3 regions of the Streptomyces sp. NPDC020192 genome follow, and region 3 is predicted to be linked to each of the others. Evidence: riboswitches for the same ligand, from Rfam matches in the RefSeq annotation. Region 3 holds a riboswitch; each other region holds the start of a gene.
The links. A riboswitch is a leader RNA that binds a small molecule or an ion and turns the genes downstream of it on or off. The one in region 3 is predicted to bind thiamine pyrophosphate.
Positions count from the first base shown of each region.

Region 1 (7,009 bases), on a different contig from region 3:
CCTCCAGGACTTCCTGGAGAAGGAGGGCATCGACAGCCGGGTGCAGACCGCCATCACCATGGGCCAGGTCGCCGAGCCGTACATCCCGCTGCGCGCCGTGCGCCACCTGGAGAAGGGCCGCGTGGTCATCTTCGGCGCCGGTATGGGCATGCCGTACTTCTCCACCGACACCACCGCCGCCCAGCGCGCCCTGGAGATCGATGCCGAGGCGCTGCTCATGGGCAAGAACGGCGTGGACGGGGTCTACGACTCCGACCCGAAGACCAACCCCGACGCCGTCAAGTTCGACGCCCTCGGCTACGGCGAGGTCATCACCCGCGACCTGAAGGTCGCCGATGCCACCGCCATCACGCTGTGCCGTGACAACAAGCTTCCGATCCTGGTCTTCGAGCTGCTCGCGGAGGGCAATATCGCTCGGGCCGTCAAGGGTGAGAAGATCGGCACGCTGGTGGGCGACCAGGGCAGCCGGAACTGACCCGGCATCGATCCGGCCGGTGCGGTACGGCCCCGTAAGGGGGCCGGCTCCCTGGCCGGGGGATGGACAATGTCCTGCCGGTCCGGAACCGTGCAGGAAGAAGACGCGACGCAGCCGGCCGCCGACCGACTCAAGGAACCGCAGCCGGGCCTTACTCAAGACACGCAGGAGCAAGTGGTGATCGAAGAGACCCTCCTCGAGGCCGAGGAGAAGATGGAGAAGGCCGTCGTGGTCGCCAAGGAGGACTTCGCCGCGATCCGCACCGGCCGTGCGCACCCGGCGATGTTCAACAAGATCGTGGCCGACTACTACGGCGCGCTGACGCCGATCAACCAGCTGGCCTCGTTCTCGGTGCCGGAGCCGCGCATGGCGGTTGTGACGCCGTTCGACAAGAGCGCACTGCGCAACATCGAGCAGGCGATCCGCGACTCGGACCTGGGCGTCAACCCCAGCAACGACGGCAACATCATCCGTGTGGTCTTCCCGGAGCTGACCGAGGAGCGCCGCCGCGAGTTCATCAAGGTCGCCAAGCACAAGGCCGAGGACTCCCGGGTCTCCATCCGCTCCGTGCGCCGCAAGGCCAAGGACACCATCGACAAGCTCGTCAAGGACGGCGAGGTCGGCGAGGACGAGGGCCGGCGCGCGGAGAAGGAGCTGGACGACCTCACGGCGAAGTACGTCGCTCAGGTGGACGAGCTGCTGAAGCACAAGGAAGCGGAGCTGCTCGAAGTCTGATGAGCGACTCTTCCTGGGGGGCGCCGTCGGCGGGTCAGGCCGGCTACTGGGGGCCCACCGGGGGTGGGCCTGTCCAGGGGGCCGCCCCGGCGGGTCCCGCGTACGATGCGCCTGAGGCCCAGCACACTCGCCCCATGCCCATCGTGCCCGACGTACCCGCGTATGGCGGAGACCAGGACGACGACCGGGGGGCCGCTCGGCTGAGTGGCCCCTTGTTCCGCGACGAGGCCGCCGACGGGGCCATCGACGGGGCTGCCCACGAGGTATGGCCCGAGCCCGCACCGGCCGGGTCCCTCCCGGCCGAGAACCAGAATCCGGAGCCCATGCCCGACGCCCCCCAGCCGGCGCCAGTGCCGCAGAAGAAGAGCGCGGGCCGTGACCTCAGCGCGGCCATAGGGGTCGGGGTCGGGCTCGGTGTGGTGATCGTCGCGTCCCTGTTCATCCGCAAGGCCGTGTTCGTGGGCGTGATCGCGGTCGCCGTGGTCGTGGGCCTGTGGGAGCTGACGAGCAGGCTGCGGGAGCGCAAGGAGATCAACGCGCCGCTCGTGCCGCTCGCGGTGGGCGGCGCGGCGATGGTGGTCGCCGGGTATGTGCGTGGTGCCGAGGGGGCGTGGGTCGCCATGGCCCTGACGGCCCTCGCGGCCCTGGTCTGGCGGATGGCTGAGCCACCCGAGGGCTACCTCAAGGACGTCACGGCGGGCGTCTTCGCCGCGTTCTACGTGCCGTTCCTCGCCACGTTCGTCGCGATGATGCTGACGGCGGACGACGGCCCGTGGCGCGTGCTGACCTTCCTCCTGCTGACGGTCGTCAGCGACACCGGCGCCTACGCGGTCGGCTGGCGCTTCGGCCGGCACAAGCTGGCCCCGCGCATCAGCCCCGGCAAGACCCGCGAGGGCCTGCTGGGCGCGGTGGCCTTCGCGATGGTCGCGGGCGCGCTGTGCATGCAGTTCCTGATCACCGACGGCACCTGGTGGCAGGGCCTGCTCCTCGGCCTCGCGGTCGCGGCGAGCGCCACCCTGGGCGACCTCGGCGAGTCCATGATCAAGCGCGACCTGGGCATCAAGGACATGGGCACCTTGCTGCCGGGCCACGGAGGCATCATGGACCGCCTGGACTCGCTGTTGCCGACGGCGCCGGTGGTGTGGCTGCTGATGGTGGTGTTCGTCGGCTCGGCGTGAGGCGGGCTGGTGTGCGGCTTTCGGGTCCCCGTTCCTTTGTGCAGGGTGGGGGCCCGTTGGCGTACGGGCCGGGGGTTGTGGTCCCGCGACCGCCGGAGTGGGACGATGCTGGCGTAAGCCCTCTACGAAAGGAGGGCGCCATGTTCGCCTTCCACGAAGAGATCGATGTCGACCGGGCTCCCGGCGAGGTCTGGGCCTACTTCAGCGACCCGAACCATCTGCCGGAGTGGCAGGAGAGCGCGGTGTCCGTCGAGCAGCTGGACAAGGAACCCTACGGCCTCGGCTCCCGGCTCCGTGTCACCCGCCATGTCGGCCGCCGGGACGTGCCCATGACCATGGAGGTCACCGGATACGACCCGCCTCGCTCATGGGACATGCGCGGCATCGACGGGCCGGTCCGGGGCAGCGTGCACGGCGAGGTCACCCCCCTCCCCGACGGTCGTACCCGCGTGACCATGGACCTGGACTTCGAGGGCCACGGCATCGGCAGGATCCTGCTGCCCCTCGTCGTGAAACCCCAGGTTCGCAGGGAACTCCCGCACAACGAGCAGTTGCTCAAGGAGAGGTTGGAGCACACGGCCGCGTAGCCGAAAGGGTCCTCAGGCGCCGGTCGTGACGCGGATGGCCGCGATGTCGAACTGGAGGCGGACCGTCTCGCTCACCATGGCGCCGCCCTGGGCGATCCGGGCCTCGTAGGTCAGACCCCAGTCCAGACGGTTGATCGTGGTGGTGCCGTCGAAGCCGACCCGCTCGTCACCGAACGCGTCGGTGACATGACCGATGTAGGTGAGGTCCAGGTCGACCGGGCGGGTGGTGTCCTTGATCGTGAGGTCGCCGGTCATGCGGTAGACGTCCTTGCCCACGAGCCGTACGGCGGTGCTCGTGAAGGTCATCCGCGGATAGCTCGCGGAGTCCAGGAACTGCCGGCCGACCAGGTGCGCGTCCCGCTGCTCGACGCCCGTGTCGACACTGGCCGTGTACAGCACGAGGTCGGCCCGGGAGCGCTCCGGCTCGCGGCCGTCGAAGTACAGCCGGCTCTCGTACTGCGGGAAGGCGCCGCGCACCGTCGTCACCATCGCGTGCCGCACCGAGAAACCGACCCTGCTGTGCGCGGGATCGATCATCCACTCGCCGGTCAGGTGCGCCAGCGCGGGATCGGGCAGTACGGCGGTGGCGGTGGCACCGGCCACCGGAGCGGTGGTCGCCACGGACGCGTCAGGGGGCTGCGCGTGCCGGTGGGGGGAGTTGCGGCCGAAGAGCTTCATGGCGCCAGTTGTTACGGCATGGCAAAGGGCGGGACAAGGGCCGACCAGGAAACCCGACCGTTCGCCAGCAGAATTTCACAGGTCGGTGGCCCCCTGTGCCCCTCGTGAGACGAGCGCGGCGGGCTACTCCATTCGATCTGCGACACTGGTATGGCCATGCCTAAGCCCGGAGAACTCACTTTCGTCGCCCCGCGCGGAGCCAAGAAGCCGCCGCGGCACCTCGCCGACCTCACGCCCGCCGAGCGCAAGGACGCGGTGGCCGCGACCGGCGAGAAGCCGTTCCGTGCCAAGCAGCTCTCGCAGCACTACTTCGCGCGGTACGCGCACGACCCGGAGCAGTGGACCGACATTCCCGCCGGGTCGCGCGGGAAGCTGCAGGAAGCGCTGTTCCCGGAGCTGATGACCGTCGTCCGGCATCTGTCGACCGACCAGGGCACCACCCGCAAGACGCTGTGGCGACTGTTCGACGGGACGCTGGTCGAGTCCGTGCTGATGCGGTACCCGGACCGGGTCACCATGTGCATCAGCTCGCAGGCCGGATGTGGGATGAACTGTCCCTTCTGTGCCACCGGACAGGCCGGTCTCGACCGGAATCTGTCCACCGCCGAGATCGTGCACCAGATCGTCGACGGGATGCGCGCGTTGCGGGACGGCGAGGTGCCCGGCGGTCCGGCCCGGCTGTCCAACATCGTCTTCATGGGCATGGGCGAGCCCCTCGCCAACTACAACCGGGTCGTCGGAGCCATCCGGGCGCTCACCGACCCCGCCCCCGACGGGCTCGGGCTCTCGCAGCGCGGGATCACCGTGTCCACCGTCGGGCTCGTGCCGGCCATCCACCGGTTCGCCGACGAGGGCTTCAAGTGCCGCCTCGCGATCTCCCTGCACGCCCCCGACGACGAGCTGCGCGACACCCTCGTCCCCGTGAACACGCGGTGGAAGGTGCGCGAGGTGCTGGACGCCGGGTTCGAGTACGTCGAGAAGAGCGGCCGCCGGCTGTCGATCGAGTACGCGCTGATCCGCGACATCAACGACCAGGCGTGGCGCGGTGACCGGCTCGGCCGGCTGCTCAAGGGCAAGCCCGTGCACGTCAATCTGATCCCGCTCAACCCGACGCCGGGGTCCAAGTGGACCGCCTCGCGGCCCGAGGACGAGAAGGCGTTCGTGGAGGCCATCGCCGCCCATGGCGTGCCCGTCACCGTCCGGGACACCCGCGGGCAGGAGATCGACGGAGCCTGTGGTCAGCTCGCGGCCACCGAGCGGTAATCTGGCCACCGTCACTCATATCTTCATATTCCGACAGGGGAGCGCCACAGCGCTGAGAGTGCGGCGGACAGGGCCGCAGACCCTCTGAACCTCGCCCAGGTCATTCTGGGTAGGAAGTTCGGTCATCACTCAAGCTGTTGCGCCCTGCCCGGGTCTCCCCAGCGGAGCCCGGGCAGGGCCGCGTCTCTTCCTGGCCAACCCCAGGAGGACATCCAGTGCACAACAAGACCTTCGTGGCCGCGGCGGTCGGGCTCGGCCTGATCACGCTGTCCGCGTGCGGTTCCGGCGGCGACACCACGTCGTCCACGGACTCCAAGACCGTCACCCTCGTCAGCCACGACTCGTGGGCCGTCTCCAAGAGTGTGCTCCAGGACTTCGAGAAGCAGTCCGGGTACCACGTCAAGGTCCTCAAGGACGGCGACGCCGGGCAGGCCGTCAACAAGGCCATCCTCACCAAGGACAACCCGCAGGGCGACGTCTTCTTCGGCGTCGACAACACCCTGCTCTCCCGCGCCCTCGACAACGGCCTCTTCCAGCCGTACCAGGCCAAGGGCCTCGACAAGGTCGGCGCCGCCTACCAGCTCGACCAGGGCAAGCACCGGGTCACCCCGATCGACTACGGCGACATCTGCGTCAACTACGACAAGGCGTACTTCAGCAAGCACAAGCTGACCCCGCCGCAGTCCTTCGCCGACCTCGCGAAGCCCGAGTACAAGAACCTCCTCGTCACCGAGAACGCGGCCACCTCCTCGCCGGGCCTCGGCTTCCTGCTGGGCAGCGCGGCGCAGTTCGGTGACAACGATTGGCAGGACTACTGGAAGAAGCTCAAGGCCAACGGCGTCAAGGTCGTCGACGGCTGGGAGCAGGCCTACTACCAGGAGTTCTCCGGCTCGTCCGAGGGCAAGAAGGCGGGTGGCGACCGGCCGCTCGTCGTGTCGTACGCCTCCTCGCCGCCCGCCGAGGTCATCTACGCCAAGAAGCGGCCCAGCACCGCCCCGACCGGTGTCTCGAACGGCACCTGCTTCCGGCAGATCGAGTTCGCCGGGCTGCTGAGCAACGCCAAGAACCCCAAGGGCGCCCAGGCGTTCATCGACTTCCTGGTCTCCAAGGAGTTCCAGGAGGACATGCCGCTGAACATGTTCGTCTACCCGGTCCTCAACGGGGCCGCGGTGCCCGCGGACTTCACGAAGTACGGCCCGGCCGCCCAGCACCCCGAGACCATGGCCCCCGGCAAGATCGCCGCCAACCGCGACCAGTGGGTCAAGTCGTGGACCTCTCTCGTACTGAAGTAGCCGAAGTAGCGAAACCCCGGCGGGGGAACGCGGCGCGGCTCGGGCTCATGGCCCTGCCCGTCGCGTTCTTCGCGCTGTTCTTCGCCTGGCCCGTGGCCGCGATCGTGACGCGCGGACTGAAGGTGGACGGCGCCTGGCAGTTCGGGCGGATCGCGGACGTGGTCACGCAGCCGGACATCCGGCACGTGCTGTGGTTCACCACCTGGCAGGCGCTCGCCTCCACCGCGCTCACCCTGCTCCTCGCGCTGCCCGCCGCCTATGTCCTCGCCCGCCTCGACTTCCCGGGCAGGCAACTGCTGCGGGCCGTCGTCACCGTCCCGTTCGTGCTCCCGACCGTCGTCGCCGGCACCGCCTTCCTGGCCCTGGTCGGCCGCGGCGGCCTGCTGGACGAGCTGTGGGGCGTACGGCTGGACACCACGGTGTGGGCGATCCTGCTCGCCCACGTCTTCTTCAACTACGCGGTCGTCGTACGGACCGTCGGCGGGCTCTGGGCCCAGCTCGACCCCCGCCAGGAGGAGGCCGCCCGGATGCTGGGCGCCTCGCCGCTCGGTGCCTGGCGGAAGGTCACCCTGCCGGCGCTCGCCCCCGCCGTGGCCGCCGCCGCCCTGATGGTGTTCCTGTTCACCTTCACCTCCTTCGGCGTCGTCCAGATCCTCGGCGGCCCCACCTTCTCCACCCTCGAAGTGGAGATCTACCGCCAGACCTCCGAGGTCTTCGACCTCTCCACGGCCGCCGTCCTCACCCTCCTCCAGTTCGCCGCCGTCGGCGCGATCCTCGCCGTGCACGCCTGGACGGTACGGC
Region 1 covers NZ_JBIRXG010000008.1:261,196-268,204, forward strand. Annotated here, with positions in the region: gene pyrH (UMP kinase) at 1-475, shown strand, start outside; gene frr (ribosome recycling factor) at 653-1,210, shown strand; gene ACH47Z_RS18360 (phosphatidate cytidylyltransferase) at 1,210-2,388, shown strand; gene ACH47Z_RS18365 (SRPBCC family protein) at 2,529-2,975, shown strand; gene ACH47Z_RS18370 (YceI family protein) at 2,988-3,653, opposite strand; gene rlmN (23S rRNA (adenine(2503)-C(2))-methyltransferase RlmN) at 3,810-4,916, shown strand; TPP riboswitch at 4,942-5,050, shown strand; gene ACH47Z_RS18380 (thiamine ABC transporter substrate binding subunit) at 5,132-6,208, shown strand; gene ACH47Z_RS18385 (ABC transporter permease) at 6,256-7,009, shown strand, end outside.
Region 1: another riboswitch for thiamine pyrophosphate. It lies ahead of ACH47Z_RS18380 (thiamine ABC transporter substrate binding subunit); the one in region 3 lies ahead of thiC (phosphomethylpyrimidine synthase ThiC).

Region 2 (7,009 bases), on a different contig from region 3:
GCGGTCAGTACCGCCTCCCCGGCGGTGAAACAGCCCGCCGTGTTCGGCAGCACCCGGATGCCCAGCTTCTCCAGCACCGACAGCACCGAGCCGTGCACGGAGGGGTCCACGCGCCGCAGCGCGACCGTCGTCAGCTCCGTGCCGGAGGCGATCAGCGCCCGCTCCAGCACCTCCAGGCTGGGCGCACCGCCCGTACCCATGATCAGCCGCGACGAGAACGTCGTACCCCCGAGGACCAGGGAATCGTCGGCCACGGCTCAGCCTCCCTGCACGGCGGTGAGGACTTCGACGCGGTCGCCGTCGGCCAGCGCCGTGGCCGCCCACCGCGTACGCGGGACGACGGTCTCGTTGACGGCGGCGGCCACCCCGGAGGGCGCGGCGACCAGGGACCGTACGACGGAGTCGAGCACGGTACCCGGAACGATCTCCCGGCGCTCTCCGTTGACGGAGATGGAAACAGTGGCGGAGACGCTCATGCGGGCTGCTCCTGGAGGACGGCGCCGAAGCGCTGCGGCGTGAACGGACGGGCTTCTTCGGGCAACTGACCACCCGTCAGCACCTCGGCCAGCACGTCGCCGGTGACCGGCGTGAGCAGCACCCCGTTGCGGTAGTGCCCGGTGGCCAGCACCAGCCCGTCGAGCCCGGACGGGCCGAGCAGCGGCGCGTTGTCGGGCGAACCGGGGCGCAGCCCGGCGCGGGTCTCGGTGAGCGGCAGCTCGGTGATGCCCGGCACCAGCTCATGGGCGTCGCGCAGCAGCTCGTACACACCGCCCGCGGTGACCGTCGTGTCCCAGCCCAGCTCCTCGCTGGTCGCGCCGACGACCAGCTCGCCGTTCTCCCGGGGCACCAGATAGACATGGCCGCCGCGGACGATGGCCCGCACGGTACGGCTCAGGAACGGCGCGTACCGCCGGGGCGCCGTCAGCCGCAGCACCTGCCCCTTGACCGGCCGCACCGGCGGCAGCAGCCCCGCCGGCACCCCCGCGAGCCGCCCGCTCAGGCTCCCGGCCGCGAGCACCACCTGCCCGGCGCGCAGCTCCGTGCCGTCGGCCGTGGTGACCCCGGCGGCCCGGCCCCGTACGACGTCCAGCCGCTCGGCCCACGTGCGGTGGAACACCACCCCGGCCCGCTCGCACGCGACCACGAGGGCCGTGGCCAGCCGCCGCGGGTCGATCTGGTGGTCGCCGTCGACCCGCAGCCCGCCGCGCACCCCGGGCGCCAGCATCGGTTCCAGACGCCGGCACTCCCGCCCGGACAGCCACTCCGACTCCAGGCCGGAACGCTGTTGCAGGGCGTGCAGTTCGCGCAGGTAGGCGCGGTCGTCGGCGTCGAGCGCGACCTGGAGGGTGCCGCAGCGGCGGTAGCCGAGGTCGTGGCCGGTCAGCTCGGTCAGCTCCGCCGCGAAGCCCGGATAGCGGCGGGCCGACTCCAGGTTCAGGGCGAGCAGGGTCTCCTCGCCGTAGTGCAGTTCGGTGACCGCGGCCAGCATCCCGGCCGCGACCCGCGCGGCCCCGCCGCCGGGCTCGGGGTCCACCACGGCCGTGGCGAGCCCGCGCTGCGCCGCGCGCCAGGCCGTGACCAGGCCGATGATTCCGCCCCCGATGACGAGGACGTCGGACGTATCGGACGTACGTGACGACATGGGCGTCCAGCCCCTCCCTTCGCCGGCATGACCCGGATCAGGTTCGTACGGTCGGAGGCCGCCAGCCTCCCTCTCAGCCCGGTGCGTCCGGGCTCCCGCGAGTGCGTGTACGGACGTCACCCTAGCCCGCCGCGCCCGTCACCCGTAAGACAGCCCCCGCGTCACGGGTGGTGTGGAGCAGGTCACCGAGCACGCCCGCTGACTCACGATCCGTCACCTGTCTATGGTGATCAGGTGAGCGAGCACACAGCCCACGAGGGCACGTCACAGGGGCGGCGCGTGGTCGTCGTCGGCGCGGGCATGGCCGGGGTGCAGACCGCCGTCGCGCTGCGGGAGCAGGGCTTCAAGGGCGCCATCACCCTGCTCGGCGCCGAGCCGCACCAGCCGTACGACCGGCCACCGCTGTCCAAGGCCGTGCTGCTCGGCAAGGCCGAGGACTCCGCCTTCGAAGTGGACTTCGAGTCGCTCGGCGTCGAGCTCCGGCTCGGCTGCGAGGTGCTGGGCCTGCGCCCCTCCGAGCACGAGCTGGACACAGAGGCGGGCCCGGTGTCGTACGACGTCCTCGTCCTCGCCACCGGCGCCGAACCGATCACCCTGCCCGGCACCGAGGGCGTGCCCGGCGTGCATCTGCTGCGCACCCTGGACGACGCCGAACGGCTGAAGCCGGTGCTCGCCCGGCAGCACGAGATCGTGGTCGTCGGCGCCGGCTGGATCGGCGCCGAGTTCGCCACGGCCGCGCGCGAGGCGGGCTGCGCGGTCACCGTCGTCGAGGCCGCCGACCGGCCGCTCGCCGGCGCGCTGCCCGCCGAGGTCGCGGCGCCCATGGCCGCCTGGTACGCCGACGCCGGGGCCGAACTGCGCACCCACGCGCGCGTGGAGCGCGTCGAGCCCGGCGCGGTGGTGCTCGCCGACGGCACGCGGCTGCCCGCGGGCGCCGTCGTCGTCGGCATCGGCGCCCACCCGGCGACCGGCTGGCTGGCCGGCTCCGGCATCGAGCTGGGCCCGCGCGGGGACGTCCTCGCCGACGCCCACCTGCGCACCAGCGTCGAGGACGTGTACGCCGTCGGCGACTGCGCCTCCTTCCCCTCGGCCCGCTACGGCGAACGGCTGCTCGTCCACCACTGGGACAACGCCCTGCAGGGCCCGCGCACGGTCGCCGCGAACATCCTGGGCGAGACCCCGGCTGCCTACGACCCGGTGCCGTACTTCTGGTCCGAGCAGTTCGGCCGCTTCGTGCAGTACGCCGGCCATCACCCCGCCGCCGACCGCATGATCTGGCGCGGCGACCGGACGGGCCCGGCCTGGACGGTGTGCTGGCTGCGCGAGGACCGCCTGGTGGCCCTGCTGGCCGTCGGCCGCCCGCGTGATCTGGCGCAGGGGCGGCGGCTGATCGAGGCGGGGCGGAGGATGGACGCGCAGGCGCTGGCGGACCCGGGCAGGCCGCTGAAGGACGCAACCGTCGACTAGCTCATCCTCTCGGCTGGACCTGCCTGACTTCCGACTGTCAGTGGGGGATGGCAGGCTTGTCCCTGTGACCGAGATTGACGCAAAGATCGATGCTCTCGTCCCCGCCTGGCTCACCCTTCCCGACATCGCCGAGATGCTCGACGTCGAGGTGACGCGCGTGCGGCAGCTGGTGAAGGAGGGCCAGCTCATCGCCGTACGCCGAGGGGAGAACCGGGCGCTGCACGTCCCCGCCGCCTTCATCGACGGGGACAAGGTCGTCAAGGGCCTGTCCGGGACCCTGACGCTGCTGCGGGACGACGGCTTCACGGTGGAAGAGATGATCGAGTGGCTCTTCACCCCCGACCCGACCCTGCCGGGCACCCCCGCGCAGGCCCTGAGCGAGAATCGCGGCACGGAGGTGAAGCGCCGCGCCCAGGCGCTCGCCGTCTGAGCCGAGCCGTATCAGCAGGGGTGGCGTGCGGGCCGCGGCCGTAGCCGCAGTCCGTGCGCCACCCGCGACCGCCGCCAGGACACCGATTCACGGGGGGACTCACGCATGTCCGACACCGCACGCACCGCGCTCGCCGGCGCCCGTCTGTACCTGTGCACGGACGCGCGCAGGCGCCAGGGCGACCTGCCCGAGTTCCTGGACGCGGTCCTGGCCGGCGGTGTCGACATCGTGCAGCTGCGCGACAAGGGCATGGAGGCCGCCGAGGAGCTGGCGCACCTGGAGGTCCTCGCCGACGCCTGCGCCCGGCACGGCAAGCTGCTCGCGGTCAACGACCGCGCCGACGTCGCCCACGCCGCCCGTGCCGACGTGCTCCACCTCGGCCAGGGTGACCTGCCGGTCCCCGCGGCCCGCGCCATCCTCGGCGACGAGGTGCTGATCGGCCGCTCCACGCACGCCGAGTCGGAGGCCGCCGCAGCCGCGGCCCAGGACGGTGTGGACTACTTCTGCACGGGCCCCTGCTGGCCCACCCCCACCAAGCCCGGCCGCCACGCCCCCGGCCTCGACCTGGTGCGCCACACGGCCGCTCTGGGCACCGAGCGCCCCTGGTTCGCCATCGGCGGCATCGACCTCGCCAACCTCGACGAGGTGCTGGACGCCGGCGCCCGCCGGGTGGTCGTCGTCCGCGCGATCACCGAGGCCGACGACCCGGGAGCGGCCGCGGCGGAGTTCGCCAAGCGGCTGCGGCAGGCATAGCGACACGCCGCCGTCCGGGTCTGTGCCCCGGGTCTGTCCGGATTTCTGTCCAAGGAGTGGACAGAAAACCGACAATTCGGGCAAATTACCGGCGTCCGGTTGGGGTACCGCCCACCCCTGGCTAACCTGCCCGTATGGCCCTCGGAACCCCCTCCACCAGGACTGATCGCGCACGCACCGTGCGGGACATCCTCGCCACCGGCAAGACGACGTACTCGTTCGAGTTCTCTGCGCCGAAGACCCCCAAGGGCGAGCGGAACCTGTGGAGCGCGCTCCGGCGGGTCGAGGCGGTCGCCCCCGACTTCGTCTCCGTGACCTACGGCGCCGGCGGCTCCACCCGCGCGGGCACGGTCAAGGAGACCGAGCAGATCGTCGCCGACACCACGCTCACCCCCGTCGCCCACCTCACCGCGGTCGACCACTCCGTCGCCGAACTGCGCAACATCATCGGCCAGTACGCGGACGCGGGCATCCGCAACATGCTCGCCGTGCGCGGCGACCCGCCCGGCGACCCCATGGGCGACTGGGTCCCGCACCCCAAGGGCCTGACCTACGCGGCCGATCTCGTCCGGCTCATCAAGGAGGCGGGCGACTTCTGCGTCGGCGTCGCCGCCTTCCCGGAGATGCACCCCCGCTCCTCGGACTGGGACACGGACGTCGCCCACTTCGTGGACAAGTGCCGCGCGGGCGCCGACTACGCCATCACACAGATGTTCTTCCAGCCGGAGTCGTATCTCCGGCTGCGCGACCGCGTGGTGGCCGCGGGCTGTGAGACCCCGGTGATCCCCGAGATCCTGCCTGTCACCAGCGTGAAGATGCTGGAACGGTTGCCCAAACTCAGCAATGCTGTCTTCCCGGATGCCCTGAAAGAGCGGATCCTCACAGCGAAGGACGATCCGGCGGCGGTACGCTCCATCGGTATCGACTTCGCCACGGAGTTCTGCGCTCGGCTGCTCGCCGAGGGAGTGCCCGGACTGCACTTCATCACGCTCAACAACTCCACGGCGACCCTGGAAATCTACGAGAACCTGGGCCTGCACCACCCCCCGCAGGCCTAGACCGGCCGCATCGCGATACGACACACTGCGTAGCGGTCACTGGGAGAGGGGCGTACATGGGCTGGACGGTCCTCTACATCGCGTTCGGCGTCGTCGCACTGTGGTTGCTGGGCGAGGTGCTGCTGCAGTACAAGGCGCGGCTGCGCTGGCGGCTGCTCGCCTTCGCCGGTTTCCTCGGTGTCGTGGTCGGTGTGCTGATGCCGTCCGTGATCGTGATCGGCGTCGGCGCCATCGCCTTCGCCGTCGGCCAGACCTACGTCACCCTGTCGTTCCGCCGCGGCTTCGCCGCCGGCTGGGCGGTCAAGCGCCCCGACGGTGAGAGCGGCGCCGGTGGCTCCGGCAGCGGCGGCAGCAAGCGCCGTCGCGGCAGGGCGGACCGGCAGGACCCGGCGCCGGAGCTCTCCGACCTGGAGCCCACCGGCCCGGAGGCGGACCGGGGGCCCGACCAGACCGTCTACGCCCAGGGTCACGACGCCTACGACGACGACTACGACCGCGACGACGTCTTCACCCCGGCCCGCCCCCTCGAGCCCACCGCCGCGGAGACCACCACCGTCTACGAGCCCCAGCCGCTGCCCGAGGACACCGGTAACTACGGCGTCTACGGCGACACCGCCACCCACGCGGCCCAGCCCCAGGGCGCCGGACAGCAGGCCTACGCCTACGACTACTCCGGCTACGGCCAGCAGGGCTACGGCTACGACGCCGGCGGCCAGCAGGGCTACGCCAACTACTCCGACCCCTACATCGGCAGCCAGTCCTACGGCGGCGGCGCGTACGACACCGGCTACTCCGGGCAGTACGGCCAGCAGGGCTACACCCAGGACGCGTACGCCGGCGGCGGCTACGGCGAGACCCCGCCCGGCGGGGTGTGGGTGCCGCAGCAGCGCACCGACGAGACCTACGGCGGCGAACTCCCGCAGGAGCAGCCGTACCCCTACCAGGGCCAGGGGCACGGCCATGCGCAGCAGCCGCAGTCCGGCGCCGGGTACGACGAGCAGTACCGTTTCTGACGCCGGTCCGGCCTGTCAGCCCTGAGACCGGCTCACTGCGAGCCGCGGAACTCCGGGCCCTCAACGATCAGCCCCGCCACCAGCGCGCCCGACATGCCCGCGTGCGGCAGACCGCCGCCGGGGTGGGACCAGCCGCCGACCCGGTACAGACCGGGCAGCCGGGTGCTGTTCGCCGGGTGCAGGAAACGGCCCTCGCCGGCGGCCAGCGAGGGGGCCGGCACGGCGCCGAGAAAGGCACTCGTCTCGTCGTCGGTGTCGTCGGGCGTGCGCACTTCCTGCCACAGGACGCGGTCCCGCAGGCCCGGTATCGCCGCCTCGGCGGCTTCGAGGAGATGGTCCGTGTACTGCCGGACGATGCCCTCGTCCTCCCAGTCGGCGGCGCCGGGCACCACCGCGGACAGCACCATGGACTCGTGCTCGTCGTCCGGTCTGAGCGCGGGGTCGTCGGGGCGCAGCACGGTCACCGTGGGCGCCGGCGGCTCGTCTCCGTCCGCCGAGTCCAGGAAGTCCAGCTCGGACTCCGGGTCCGGCGCGTGGACGACCGTGCGGTGCGCGGCACCGGCCTCGCGTCCGCCGCGCAGGGCCAGCAGCACGACGAACCGCCCCGGACGGGTCGTGAAGGGATCGACCCGGACATCCCCGCCCT
Region 2 covers NZ_JBIRXG010000001.1:389,032-396,040, reverse strand. Annotated here, with positions in the region: gene ACH47Z_RS01860 (thiazole synthase) at 1-254, opposite strand, end outside; gene thiS (sulfur carrier protein ThiS) at 258-476, opposite strand; gene thiO (glycine oxidase ThiO) at 473-1,642, opposite strand; TPP riboswitch at 1,640-1,751, opposite strand; gene ACH47Z_RS01845 (NAD(P)/FAD-dependent oxidoreductase) at 1,877-3,109, shown strand; gene ACH47Z_RS01840 (Rv2175c family DNA-binding protein) at 3,174-3,539, shown strand; gene thiE (thiamine phosphate synthase) at 3,645-4,292, shown strand; gene metF (methylenetetrahydrofolate reductase [NAD(P)H]) at 4,427-5,350, shown strand; gene ACH47Z_RS01825 (hypothetical protein) at 5,407-6,363, shown strand; gene ACH47Z_RS01820 (phytoene desaturase family protein) at 6,396-7,009, opposite strand, start outside.
Region 2: another riboswitch for thiamine pyrophosphate. It lies ahead of thiO (glycine oxidase ThiO); the one in region 3 lies ahead of thiC (phosphomethylpyrimidine synthase ThiC).

Region 3 (7,009 bases):
CCGGACGCGGCGCATGGAGCCGGTGGTGGAGCGCCAGGAGTACGCGCTCGGGACGGTCTGCGCGGCGGTCCCCATCACGGTCGGCACCACCGTGGCCACGATGGCCATGTCGCTCCCGCTCCACCAGGCCGACCGGCTGCTGCCCGCGGCCCATCGGCTGCAGACGGAGATCGGGCGGCACCTGGGGACGCTCACGCTCTCTATCAGTATCTGAAAACTTACTCCTTGTGATGCGCTGTGTACGTTCAGCAAGATTTGACCACGCTTAGAGGGATCAATCCCAGCCAGTCGATGTCCTACGACGGGGTAGACGATGCGCGAGTCCGTACAGGCAGAAGTCATGATGAGCTTTCTCGTCTCGGAGGAGCTCTCCTTCCGCATTCCGGTGGAGTTGCGCTACGAGACCAGTGATCCCTATGCCGTGCGGCTGACCTTTCATCTGCCCGGTGATGCCCCGGTGACCTGGGCCTTCGGGCGCGAGCTGCTGATCGACGGGGTCGGCCGGCCGTGTGGGGAAGGCGATGTGCACATCGCCCCCGTCGATTCCGAGGTGCTCGGCGAAGTGCTGATCAGGCTTCAGGTCAGCGGCGACCAGGCGCTGTTCCGCTCGTCGGCACCGCCGCTCGTGGCCTTCCTGGACCGTACGGACAAGCTGGTCCCGCTCGGCCAGGAGGGCGCGCTGGCCGACTTCGACGCGCATCTGGACGAGGCCCTGGACCGCATCCTGGCCGAGGAACAGAGCGCCGGCTGAAGCGTTACGGCACGGGCGCCGGGTGCTCCGCGTACCGGGTGGAGCTGTGCAGGAACGCTTCTGCGAAGGGCGGCGAGCAGAGGGCGCTACCGGCGCCCCCGCCTCACCGCTGCCGGCGTCGCCTCGCCCCGCCTCACCGCTGCCGGTGTCGCCTCGCCCCGTCTCACCGCTTCCGGCGCCGGCCCCGGCCGCCGCGGGCCGGGGCGGGCTGGGTGCCGGTGGGGGCCGGGATTCGCTGGGCACCGGCGCGGGCCGGGGCATCCGGTCCGGGCCGGTCGGCCGACACGACGAGCGCGGCGAGCGCGGTGGTGACCGGGACCGAGGCGACCAGGCCGATCGAGCCCACCAGCGTGCGTACGATCTCCTCGGCCACCAGCTCACTGTTGGCTACGGTTCCGACGCTGCTCTGCGCGATCGAGAACAGCAGCAGCAACGGCAGCGCCGCACCGGCGTAGGCGAGGACGAGGGTGTTGACCACGGACGCGATGTGGTCGCGGCCGATGCGGATGCCCGCCCGGTACAGCCCGCGCCAGCCCATCGAGGGGTTGGCCTCGTGCAGCTCCCAGACGGCCGAGGTCTGTGTCACGGTCACGTCGTCCAGGACACCGAGCGAACCGATGATGACGCCGGCGAGCAGCAGACCGCTCATGTCGATCGACGGATACAGGCCGTGGATCAGGCCGGTGTTGTCGTCCGTGTTGCCGGTCAGCGCGGCCCAGCCGATGAACAGCGAGCCGAGCAGGCCGATCAGCGACAGCGAGATCAGCGTGCCGAGCACCGCCACCGACGTACGGGCCGACAGACCGTGGCACATGTACAGGGCGATCAGCATGATGGCGCTCGACCCGACCACCGCCACGAGCAGCGGGTTCGACCCCTGAAGGACGGCGGGCAGGATGAACAGGGTCAGCACCAGGAAGCTCACCGTCAGTGCGACGAGCGCCATGACACCGCGCAGCCGGCCCACCACCACGACGGCGAGCGCGAAGATCCCCGCGAGCAGGTACATGGGGAACGTCCGGTTCACGTCGGCGACCGAGTACTGCAGGTCTTTCGGTGCCGAGGGCTCGTAGGCGACCACGACCTTCTCGCCCTGGTGCAGTTGCCGCGGCTGGTCCGGCTGCACGATCTCGGTGAACGTACGGCCCTTGTCCTTGCCGGTGTCCACCCGGACGGTCGCCTTTTTGCACTTCCCGTTGGCCTGCTGCTGCGCCGAACTGCCCTCGGCGGTGGAGGTGTCGCCGGTCGGGGTGTCGCCGGAGGCGTTCACCGACTGGCAGCTGACCTGGACGACCTGGGTGACCGTGGCCTGCTGGGTCTGCCGGTCGAAGCCGACGCCGGTGCGCTTGTGCGGCGGGGCTGCGCCAGGCCAGAGCACCACCAGACCGACCACGACCGCCGCGGTGAACGGGACCAGGATCGCGGCGATGACCTTGCGCAGATGCTTGGAGACGGGGGTGGCGGGCCCGTGGCTGTGACTGTGGCCGTGCGAGGGGCCATCGTCGTGGTCATGGCCGCGGCCGTGACCGTGGCCGTGACTGTGGCCGTCTGCGAGATCGTGCCGGTGGCCGCCATCGCCGCCGGAATCCCGCGCAGGGCCGTACCCGGCGTCCGGCGCGGTGCCGGCATGGCCGTACCCGGCGTCCGGCGCTGAGCCGTCCCGGTGGTGCGGCTCGGGCGGCTGGTACGGGTACTGCTCCATCCTGGTCACCGCCCGATCATCGCAAGAAGGGCAGGGGCCCACTGTTCAGCACGCCACATATGACGCTAGCGTTGAGGCACCTTTGCACACGCGGGAGCTCGGAGCACCGGGCTGAGAGGACGCTGACCTCCGTATTCGCGATGTTTCACGTGGAACGAAGCCTGTTCCACAGGAAACACCGGCAGACGGAAACCGCTGCGTCGACCGCCGAACCTGTTACCGGGTAATGCCGGCGTAGGGAGTAGGTCTCATGACCAACAAGGACGCACGCACGCCTGTCTCCGTCCAGGGCGAGAAGTCCCAGGAGGCCGGGAAGTCCATCGGCTGGCACAAGGCGTACGTCGAGGGTTCGCGCCCCGACCTGCGCGTGCCGGTCCGTCAGGTGCACCTCACCAACGGGCAGTCGGTCACGTTGTACGACACGTCGGGCCCGTACACCGATCCACTCGTCGACACCGACGTCCGCAGGGGCCTGCCGCCGCTGCGGGAGAACTGGATCATCGCCCGTGGCGACACCGAGGAGTACGCGGGCCGTCCCGTGCGCCCCGAGGACGACGGGATCAAGCACACCTCGCCGCGCGGCGGGCTGCGCAACCTGGACGCGGTCTTCCCGGGGCGGCCGCGCCAGCCGCGCCGGGGCCGCAGCGGTGAGGCGGTGACGCAACTCGCGTACGCCCGCCGGGGCGAGATCACCCCGGAGATGGAGTACGTGGCCGTCCGGGAGAACGTTTCGCCCGAGGTGGTCCGCGAGGAGATCGCGGCGGGTCGCGCGGTGCTGCCGGCCAACGTCAACCACCCGGAGATCGAGCCGATGATCATCGGCAAGCGGTTCCTGGTGAAGGTCAACGCCAACATCGGCAACTCCGCGGTGACCTCCTCCATCGAGGAGGAGGTGGAGAAGATGACCTGGGCGACCCGCTGGGGCGCCGACACGGTCATGGACCTGTCCACCGGCCGCAACATCCACACGACCCGCGAATGGGTGCTGCGCAACTCCCCCGTCCCCATCGGCACGGTCCCGCTCTACCAGGCCCTGGAGAAGGTCGACGGCAGGGCCGAGGAACTGACCTGGGAGATCTACAAGGACACGGTCATCGAGCAGGCTGAGCAGGGCGTGGACTACATGACCGTGCACGCCGGCGTGCGCCTGCCGTACGTGCCGCTCACCGCCAACCGCAAGACGGGCATCGTCTCGCGCGGCGGCTCGATCATGGCCGCGTGGTGCCTGGCGCACCACAAGGAGTCGTTCCTGTACGAGAACTTCGAGGAGCTGTGCGAGATCCTCGCCGCCTACGACGTCACGTACTCGCTGGGCGACGGTCTCAGGCCGGGTTCCATCGCCGATGCCAACGACGAGGCACAGTTCGCGGAATTGCGAACTCTTGGGGAACTCAACCGGATCGCCAAGCGTTTCAATGTGCAGACGATGATCGAGGGCCCCGGTCACGTCCCGATGCACAAGATCAAGGAAAACATCGACCTCCAGCAGGAGATCTGCGATGAAGCCCCGTTCTATACGCTCGGCCCGCTGACCACGGACGTCGCGCCGGCGTACGACCACATCACCTCCGGCATCGGCGCCGCGATGATCGCCTGGTGGGGCACGGCGATGCTCTGCTACGTCACCCCGAAGGAGCACCTGGGCCTGCCCAACCGGGACGACGTCAAGACCGGCGTCATCACCTACAAGATCGCCGCCCACGCGGCCGACCTCGCCAAGGGTCACCCGGGCGCGCAGGAGTGGGACGACGCGCTGTCCGACGCCCGCTTCGAGTTCCGGTGGGAGGACCAGTTCAACCTCGCCCTGGACCCCGACACGGCACGGGAGTTCCACGACGAGACCCTGCCGGCCGAGCCCGCCAAGACGGCCCACTTCTGCTCCATGTGCGGGCCGAAGTTCTGCTCCATGAAGATCTCGCAGGACATCCGCCGTGAACACGGCGGCAGCCGGACCGAGATCGAGGAGGGCATGGCCCAGAAGTCGAAGGAGTTCGCGGCGAGCGGCAACAGGGTGTATCTGCCGATCGCCGACTGAGTCCGGCCTACGGCGGTCCGTGCCACCGGAAATGTGAGCCGCCCGGGGGCACGGACCGACGATCCCAGGAACCGGCCGGTCCGTGAGGGTGATGCTTCGGACCGCCTGGATGGTGGAGCACCCTTCGACTTCTGGTGCTTCCTGGGACTGGAACACCACGGCGGGCCCGGGCTTCGGCTCGTTGTCAGAGACGGGCGTTACGGTGCGTAGCAGCGCAGCAGTCTGTGAAGCGTGGAGGGGATCTGCGATGGCTGACGACGGACGCACCGTGCTGGTGTCATACGCCAAGGGGTGGGACCTGTCCTCGTGCAGCGCCCTGGAACCGCTCTCGCGGTCCGAGCCCGAGGCGCGGGACAGGGCCGCTGAGCGGTATGTGATGGTCCATCGGGTGCCGGGGCGGGCCGTACCGGTCGAGGTGCACCTCGTGGCCTGGGCCGATCACTACGTGGGCGTGTGGGCGTACGACGAGCGGGGCCGCCGTACGCGGGAGCTGGACTGGCGGCTGCTCGAACCGGAGCGCCTGTTCCTGCGCCACCGGTCGGAGTGGCGCTACGCCTCACCGGACCAGGCCGAGTTCGCGAAGGACGTCTGGCGTACGACCACGGACCTCGAACCGGACGGCAGGGGGACCACGGGGTTCCAGCCGCAGGGTGCCCTGGGTTCGTTGCGCCAGGGGCGCGCGGACGTTCCCGAGGCGGACCGTTGGCGGGACCGAGCGGAGTTCGGCGTACGAGGTGTCGGAAGCCCGCTCCTGTCCGAGCCGTCCCGCCGTGGCCGGCATGCGGACGAACCGGAGGCCTCCGCTGCGGAGGGCGCATCCGCGGCTCCGTCCCCCTGGCTGCCGCCGCGCCCGGCCGCTCCGCCACACCTGAGCGAGTTGTTCCGGCCCGGCACGCGCGTGGCGACGGAGGACTGTGCGGAGATGACGGTCAGCGCCGTTCGGGACCTCGCGGTGCTGCGGGTGCCCAGCGGCAGACTCGCCGTCTCCTGCCCGTTGACGACGTCCGACGGCAGGCAACGCGAGCTGCTGGAGCGCATTCCGCCGGGCGCGTACCCGCTGCAGGAAGCCGTCCTCAGCTACGAGATGGAGTACGCGGACGAGGTGTTCCCGGTGGAGGAGGGCTCGGCCGTACGGCTCCTTATCGATCCGGAACCGGCGGTCACCTGGGAGCTGGCGCTCGCCGAGGGCGAGGACGCCAGGCTGCTGCGGGACGGCGAGGGCTACGGCTTCCCCACCGACGCCGCTCTGGGCAGCTTCGCCGACTCGGCTGCCTGGTCCGTGCTCGCGGACAACTACCAGCGCTACGCCATCGAGGGGGAGGAAGACGCCGGAGAGAGGGTCGGCGACGGCAGCTGTGTACGCACGTCGGACAGCGCCACCGGCGGTGATCTCATCCACTTCCCCACCGGTGGCGACGGGGGGTGGCCGGTCTGGCTGGGCCGTTCGGCTTCCGGGAAGCTGGTCTCGGTCGCGGTCGTGTGCGTCTGTCTTCCGGGCCTCAGGATCCTGTGAGCCGCGCGATGAGCTCGACCGGGATGTGGGTGGTCGGTGCCGTACCCGACCGGGCCGCGGTGTCGCTGCCGGAAGAGTTCGTCCATCTCGTCACGGAGAGGGACTTTCGTAAGCCGGACGGCTTCGCGGAGACGCTGGCCTGGTGGAGTGAGGGCTGCGCCGACGAGCCCTTCTTCGCCCGGGACGGGAGCGATCCGGCAGCCCTGTCACCCACCGCGGCGGGGAGACGGTTCGCGGATTTCGTCCATGGTGCCAACCCGGAGACCCCCGCGACGGAGGCGATACGCGACGCGAGCCTGGAGCTGATGCCGGGCGAGGGAGCCGACGGGGTGTTCTGCGTGGTCGCCCGTAAGGCGACTCCGGCCGCCGCGCTGTACTACGGCCTGGGAGCCGAGGCGGCCGCGCTCCTGCCGGGCTGGTTCGGCGACTTCCTGCTCCCCGCCGACGGTGTGCGCGCCGCTCTGCCCGACGCAGAGCGGGCCCTGCGGATCGACGGCGAGCGCCGTGCGGCGGTGCTGAGCCGGATCGGTGACTGGATGGCCGGCATGGGAGACGCACCCGAGTTTGCGGCGGAGAATCTGCTGGATGGTCCGCTCGAGGTGCTGCGCCATGCGGCCGACGCGGGTCTGGGCGTCGCCGCGTTCAGTCGCTGGTACTGAACGGGGCACGCCGCCGACGGCTTCGTACGGCGCCGCTCGGAGTGGTGAACTCGCCACCCCGAGCGCCCCGTTGAGCGCGCAGGTGCGCAGTGCTGGGGCGCGACGCGGACACGGCCGACCGGGAGGGCACCGCCCCGTCGGACGCTCCACCGGTCGGCCGCCCGATCGGCTCCACACTCGCCGGCCCCGAACGGTCACGTGGACCACGGACTCCCGCGACGTCACTCGGGCTGATGCTCCGGCCCCCCGAAGTCCGGGCTCGTGTAGTCCGGGCTGGTGAAGCTCGGGCGGCCGGAGCCGGTGCCGTCGTCGGGGCTGCTGAAGCCGGGGCGGCCGTAGCCCAGGCGGG
Region 3 covers NZ_JBIRXG010000006.1:246,403-253,411, forward strand. Annotated here, with positions in the region: gene ACH47Z_RS14805 (IclR family transcriptional regulator) at 1-214, shown strand, start outside; gene ACH47Z_RS14810 (SsgA family sporulation/cell division regulator) at 314-751, shown strand; gene ACH47Z_RS14815 (YibE/F family protein) at 915-2,453, opposite strand; TPP riboswitch at 2,534-2,711, shown strand; gene thiC (phosphomethylpyrimidine synthase ThiC) at 2,704-4,488, shown strand; gene ACH47Z_RS14825 (DUF4241 domain-containing protein) at 4,736-6,001, shown strand; gene ACH47Z_RS14830 (hypothetical protein) at 6,010-6,660, shown strand; gene ACH47Z_RS14835 (hypothetical protein) at 6,882-7,009, opposite strand, start outside.